DNA from 3 places in the Oryzihumus sp. genome. Region 2 is predicted to be linked to each of the others. Evidence: predicted binding sites of a transcription regulator. Region 2 holds the regulator's gene; each other region holds the start of a gene.
The links. The regulator HrcA, encoded in region 2, represses chaperone genes, less so after heat shock. The targets are predictions, from matches to a motif close to TTNGCACTCGNNNNNNNCGAGTGCNAA.
Positions count from the first base shown of each region.

Region 1: the regulator HrcA is predicted to act here: its motif matches at 1,254-1,280, upstream of ACXVGS_RS13730 (FmdB family zinc ribbon protein).
Region 3: the regulator HrcA is predicted to act here: its motif matches at 1,291-1,317, upstream of groES (co-chaperone GroES).

Region 1 is NZ_JBTCWL010000053.1:2,067-4,325, reverse strand. Features, by position in the region: gene ACXVGS_RS13740 (TetR/AcrR family transcriptional regulator) at 1-488, opposite strand, end outside; gene ACXVGS_RS13735 (NADPH-dependent F420 reductase) at 494-1,147, opposite strand; gene ACXVGS_RS13730 (FmdB family zinc ribbon protein) at 1,293-1,625, shown strand; gene ACXVGS_RS13725 (S-methyl-5'-thioadenosine phosphorylase) at 1,770-2,259, shown strand, end outside.
Region 2 is NZ_JBTCWL010000007.1:39,835-42,093, reverse strand. Features, by position in the region: gene ACXVGS_RS02965 (DUF3097 family protein) at 1-784, opposite strand, end outside; gene hrcA (heat-inducible transcriptional repressor HrcA) at 861-1,892, shown strand; gene dnaJ (molecular chaperone DnaJ) at 2,003-2,259, shown strand, end outside.
Region 3 is NZ_JBTCWL010000033.1:16,870-19,128, forward strand. Features, by position in the region: gene groL (chaperonin GroEL) at 1-736, opposite strand, end outside; gene groES (co-chaperone GroES) at 836-1,132, opposite strand; gene ACXVGS_RS10315 (THUMP-like domain-containing protein) at 1,368-2,259, shown strand, end outside.

The sequences.
Region 1 (2,259 bases), on a different contig from region 2:
TCGAGGACACCGGAGGCCAGGCCGCCGTCGAGCAGCAGGCTCAGCGACAGGGCCAGGGCCTGCGGGTCTGCGGCCCCGGCCTGCTCGGCCAGGCCCTGCACCCACTCCCGCACCTGCGCCTTGTGGCGGACGGTGCGGTCGTGGACCGCGGTGCCCGACTCGGACTGCGCCGCCGTGTTGATGAAGGCGCAGCCGTGGAACCCGTCCCGCCGGCACGCCGCCGTCAGGGCGTCGAACATGCCGACGAGCCGGTCCCGCGGGTCGGGCCCGGCCGCCTCGGCCGCCGCCTCGAGCGAGCCGCGCCAGCCGGCGTCGACCCGGTCGAGGTAGGCGAGCACGAGGTCGTCCTTGCCCGGGAAGTGCTTGTAGAGCGTCGCCTTGGCGACCGCCGACTCCGCGATGATCGTGTCGACCCCGACCGAGCGGACGCCGCGGGCGTAGAACAGCCGGAAGGCCGTGTCGAGGATGCGGTCGCGGGCGGCACTCATGGGCGTCAGCCTCGCACGACCTTGATGTTGAAGTTGCCGCTGCCGAGCGAGCCCATGAGGGACAGCCACAGCGGCAGGTACATCTCGGTGCCGCGGGCGGAGACGATGCCGCCGAGGTCGTGGATGTGCTCGGGGGCCCAGCCGAAGCCCTTCAGCAGCTCGGTCACGGTGGCCTTGGCGTCGGCGTCGTCACCGGCGACGAACACGTCGTGGTCGCCACCACCGACCCGGGCCGGGTCGACCATGACCTCGCAGTTCATGGTGTTGAGGCTCTTGACCACCTTCGCGCCGGGGAACTCGCGCTGGATCTGCTCGCCGAGGCTGTCGGTGTTGACGACCGACAGCGAGGGCGGGAAGCCGTTGCTGAAGTCCAGGGGGTTGGCGATGTCGAGCAGCACCTTGCCGTCGAGGTTGTCCGCGCCCGCGAGGGCGAGGGCCTCGAGGGTCGCGACACCGGCGGTGGCGTTGACGACCAGCTCGGCGGAGCCGGCGGCGTCGGCGAACGTGGCGGCGGTGCGCTGGCCCGGGCCGGCGGCCCAGTCGGTGGCCTTGGGGTTGGCGGCGTCGCGCGAGCCCATGGTCACGTCGTGGCCGAGCTCCGCGAGCCTGGTGGCAACGGCCTGACCGACCATGCCGGTGCCGAGGACGGCGATCTTCATGTCTGTTTCCTTCGCAGCAGTGGGGCGGGCGGTGGTGCCCGGCCGGACAAGTAGACAGACCTGTCTGTTCGCTTGTCAAGGGCTGGCGACGTTTCGTCGTACACTTCTGGCACTCGATGCCCGAGAGTGCTGATCAGGAGGACCCGTGCCGACGTACGCCTACGCGTGCACCGCGTGCGATCACCGTTTCGAGGTCGTGCAGTCCTTCAGCGAGGACTCGCTGACCGAATGCCCCCAGTGCGAGGGGCGGCTGCGCAAGCTCTTCAACGCCGTCGGCGTGGTGTTCAAGGGCTCGGGCTTCTACCGCACCGACTCCCGCTCCGGCTCCTCCTCGAGCGTGCCTTCGGCCAAGAGCGAGTCCTCGAGCTCCTCGGACTCCTCGTCCTCGTCGAGCGCCTCCCCCTCAGGCTCCTCGTCGGCGTCGAGCACGTCGAGCTCCTCGGGCTCGTCCGCCAAGGGCGCGGGCTCCGCGGCCTGAGCGCCGCGCCGGCGGCCCGGCCCGCGAACGGGAGCGCACGGCATACGGGGGGGTCTGTCCACAGGCCCCGGACCGGTTCGTCCCACGATCCACAGGCCCGCGACGGCCACCGGGGCGCCTGACGTGCGCGGCTAGTCTCGCCGCATGACTTCCTCCCCCACCTCCGGCAGCCCGCGCGCCGACATCGGCGTCATCGGCGGGTCCGGGTTCTACGAGTTCCTCGAGGGCGCCGAGCGGGTGCGCGTCCAGACCCCGTTCGGCGAGCCGAGCGACGAGGTCGTGGTCGGCTCGCTGGCCGGCCGGCAGGTCGCGTTCATCGCCCGGCACGGCCAGGGGCACCGGTTCCCGCCGCACCAGGTCAACTACCGGGCCAACCTCTGGGCGCTGCGTGCGGTGGGGGTGCGCCAGGTGCTCGCGCCGTGCGCCGTCGGGTCGCTCAAGCCCGAGCTCGGCCCCGGGTCGATCGTCGTGCCCGACCAGGTCGTCGACCGCACGTGGGGTCGGGAGCACACCGTCTACGACACGGTCGGGCCGGTGGTGCACGTCGGGTTCGCCGACCCCTACTGCCCGCGCGGGCGCGAGACCGTCGCCCGGGTCGCCCGCGAGGCCGGCAAGGACGTCACCGACTCCGGGA
Region 2 (2,259 bases):
TCCGCTTCCACGCGTGCGCGATGTCCGCCTGGGTCTCGTGCGGCCAGCCCAGCGCTGCGGTGATGCCGTGCTTCCACGACTGGCCGCGGGCGATGACCGGCCACGCCTCCCAGCCGAGCCGCTGCGGGCGGACCGACTGCCACACGTCGACGTACGGGTGCCCCAGGATCTTCACGTATGGCGCGTAGCGGCTCAGCGCTCGCGCCTCCTGGACCAGCCGGCTCTCCTTGGTGCCAGGGACGAGGTGGTCCACCAGCACGCCCATGCGGCGGGTCGGGCCCGGGGCGAAGTCGCGGATCACGGCGGCGAGGTCGTCCACGCCCTCGAGCAGCTCGACGACGACGCCCTCGATGCGCAGGTCGTCGCCCCAGACCTTCTCGACCAGCTCGGCGTCGTGGCGGCCCTCGACGAAGATGCGCGAGCCCGAGGCGACGCGCGCCCTGGCCCCCGCCACCGCGCGGGACCCGCTCGCGGTGCGGGAGGCGGCGGCCCGGGCGGCCTCACCCGCGGCGCGGGCTGCGGCCGTCGGCGCGGTCAGCGTCACCGGGGACCCGTCGAGCAGGAAGCCCGGCCCCAGGGAGAAGCCCTTCGTCCGGCCGTGGCGGTCCTCGAGGTGGACCACGTGGACCCCGCCGGCCTTCTCGACGCGGACCACCGCGCCGCACCATCCGGTCTCCACGTCCTCGACCACGAGGCCGGCCTCGGCCTCCACCTCACGGGAGCGTCCGCCCCGCGGGGCACGCCAGTCGCCGGACAGGACATCAGCGCCGTATCGATCCGTCACGGCAGGCATCGTAGACTTGGCACTCACGAGGTTTGAGTGCCAGATTCGACCACCGAGACGCCAGGAGGTGGCATCAGTGAGTGAGGAACGACGGCTGGCCGTGCTGCGCGCCATCGTCCAGGACTACGTGCAGACCTCGGAGCCGGTGGGTTCCAAGGCGCTCCTGGAGCGGCACCAGCTCGGCGTGTCGGCCGCCACGGTGCGCAACGACATGGCCGCGCTGGAGGAGGAGGGGCTGATCTCGGCCCCGCACACCAGCGCCGGCCGGGTGCCCACCGACCTCGGCTACCGCGTGTTCGTCGACAAGCTGAGCACGGTCAAGCCGATGAGCCCGGCCGAGCGGGCCGCCATCGCGCAGTTCCTCGAGGGCGCGGTCGACCTCGACGACGTCGTCGACCGCACGGTCCGCCTGCTCGCCACGCTGACCCGCCAGGTGGCGGTCATGCAGTACCCCTCGCTCACCCGCAGCTCGGTGCGCCACGTCGAGCTGGTCCCGGTCGGCGCCCACCGCCTCATGGTGGTGCTCATCGTCAACACCGGCCGGGTCGAGCAGCGGGTCATCGAGTCCGCCCAAGACCTGGCCTCGCCCGACGGCGAGCGCCTGGTCGCCGAGATCCGCGCGCGCCTCAACGCCGACGCGGCGGGCAGGCCGCTGACCGAGGCCTCGGCGCAGCTGCAGTCGCTGCCCTCGCGCTTCGAGCCGGCCGACCGCGACGTGGTGCGCGCCGTCGTGCGGGCGCTCGACGACGCCCTGGTGGAGGAGCGCGAGGAGCGGGTGGTGCTGGCCGGCACGGCCAACCTGGCCCGCTTCGGCACCGACTTCCCGCTGACCATCGGGCCGGTGCTCGAGGCCCTGGAGGAGCACGTGGTGCTGCTCAAGCTCCTGGGCACGATGGGCTCCGACAGTGACGCGGTCGCGGTGCGGATCGGCCACGAGAACCCCCACCAGGGCCTGCAGGCCACGTCGGTGGTCAGCACCGGCTACGGCACCGGCCGCGACCTGGTCGCCGGCCTGGGCGTGCTCGGCCCGACCCGCATGGACTACCCGACCACCATGGCCTCGGTGCGGGCGGTCGCGCGATACGTCTCCGAGATCCTCGCCTCCTGAGCCCGCGACCCGAGCCCACCACCTGAGCCCACGACCCGAGCCCACCACCTGAGCCCAGCTCGACACCGACCCCTGACCGAGCCTGATACGCAATCCGGACAAGGACATTCGTGAACGACTATTACCAGGACCTCGGCGTCAGCCGCGACGCCTCGGCTGAGGACATCAAGCGCGCCTACCGGCGCCTGGCCCGCAAGCTGCACCCGGACGTCAACTCCGGCCCGGAGGCCGAGGACGAGTTCAAGCGCGTCTCGCAGGCCTACGACGTGCTCTCCGACCCCGAGAAGAAGCGCGCCTACGACATGGGCGCCGACCCCTACGGCGGCCAGGCCGGCGGCTTCGGCCAGGGCTTCTCCTTCAGCGACAT
Region 3 (2,259 bases), on a different contig from region 2:
GCAGCGGCTTGCCGGACTTGACGACCTTCTCCAGCACCGGGAGCAGGTCGGAGACCGCGGAGATCTTGCCCTGGTTGATGAGCACGTAGGCGTCCTCGAGGACGGCCTCCATGCGCTCGGCGTCGGTGACGAAGTAGGGCGAGATGTAGCCCTTGTCGAACTGCATGCCCTCGGTGAAGTCGAGCTCCATCGCGGTCGTGGAGGACTCCTCGACCGTGATGACGCCGTCCTTGCCGACCTTGTCGAACGCGTCGGCGATGAGGCCGCCGATGGTGGCGTCCTGCGCGGACAGCGTGGCGACCTGGGCGATCTCGTCCTTGCCCTCGACCTCGCGGGCCGTGTCGAGCAGGCGGGTGTTGACCGCCTCGACGGCCTTGTCGATGCCGCGCTTGAGGCCGGCCGGGGCCGCGCCCGCCGCAACGTTGCGCAGGCCCTCCTTGACCATGGCCTGGGCCAGCACGGTCGCGGTGGTCGTGCCGTCACCGGCGACGTCGTTGGTCTTGGTGGCGACCTCCTTGGCGAGCTGGGCGCCGAGGTTCTCGTAGGGGTCCTCGAGCTCCACCTCTCGGGCGATGGTCACGCCGTCGTTGGTGATGGTCGGGGCGCCCCACTTCTTGTCGATGACGACGTTGCGGCCCTTGGGGCCCAGCGTCACCTTGACGGCGTTCGCGAGGGCGTCCACACCGCGCTCGAGCGCCTTGCGTGCGGAGTCGTCGAACTCCAGCGTCTTGGCCATGAAGTGTGTCCTTCAGTCGTAAGGGTGGTTCAACGGACGTGCCCCGACGAGCACCTGGTGTCAGGCACGTCGCCGGGGCGCGTCATACGGAGCAGAAGCTCAGCTGGTGACAACCGCGAGGACGTCGCGGGCGGAGAGGATGAGGTACTCCTCGCCGGCGTACTTGACCTCGGTGCCGCCGTACTTGCTGTAGATGACCTTGTCACCCACGGCAACGTCGAGCGGGACGCGGTTGCCCTTGTCGTCGATGCGGCCGGGACCGATCGCCAGGACCTCGCCCTCCTGGGGCTTCTCCTTGGCGGTGTCCGGGATGACCAGACCGGAGGCCGTCGTCTGCTCGGCCTCGACGGACTTCACGACGATGCGGTCTTCGAGCGGCTTGATGGAAACCGACACGTGCTGACCTCCCCTTCGGGAATGTCGATGTGGACGTTTGGGTGGAACTGCTCGGGGTGCGGCCGTGCAGGCGTGTCGCCGTCGCGGGGGTCGACGCGCTCGCGGGTCGCGATTGGCACTTGCCGGAGGCGAGTGCCAATCAGAATCTAGGTCCGCGTTTAGCACTCGGTCAACTCGAGTGCCAGCGCCCGGATCCTGGCACGCGCCCGGCCGGGCATGGGGGAGGATGTGCGCCATGGACCTCGCGGCGGTGGAGAAGCTCGTCTCGGGCGAGGGCTGGGGCCTGCTGCAGTCGCTCCCACCGTATGACGAGTCCTCGGCGATGCAGCTCGGCCACCAGTTGCGCCTGGCCGGCTTCGACCCCGAGCTGGTCGCCGCCGCCCTCACCCAGTCACGGCTGCGGGCCCGGGCGCGGAGCAAGTTCGGTGAGTTCGCCAACGGGATGATGTTCACCGCCGACGGCCTGGAGCAGGCCACCCGCCTGGAGCTGGCCGCCCGGCACGCGTCGCGCTTCCGCGAGGCCGGGGTGGGGCACGTGCTGGACCTCGGCTGCGGCATCGGCTCCGACGCCATGGCCTTCGCCGGGCTGGACCTGGTCGTGACCGCCGTCGATGCCGACGAGGTCGCCGCCGCCATCGCCGGGGTCAACCTGCGGCACTGGCCGTCCGCGCGCACCCTCGTGGGCACGGTCGAGGACACCGAGCTGCCCACCGGTGACGCCGCCCGGCACGCCGGGGCCTGGCTGGACCCGGCCCGGCGCCTGCCCGGCGTGTCCGACGCGCGCGGGCGCACCCGGCGCGTGTTCAACCTGCAGGCCATCTCCCCCTCGTGGGACACCGTGCAAGAGGTGGCCCGGACCCTGCCGGCGACCGGAGCCAAGCTCAGCCCGGCGTTCCCGCATGCCGCCCTGCCGCCCGGCGCCGAGGCGCAGTGGACCTCCTTCGGCGGCGAGGTGCTCGAGTGCGCCGTGTGGTGGGGTCCGCTGGTCGAGCGGGCCGGACGCAGCGCCTTGCTGCTCGGGCCCGACGGGAGCGCGTCGACGGTGAGCCAGGCCGACGCCCCCGGGCCGACGCCGACCGCCGAGGGGCTCACCGGGCTCGGCCAGTTCCTCTACGAGCCGGACCGCG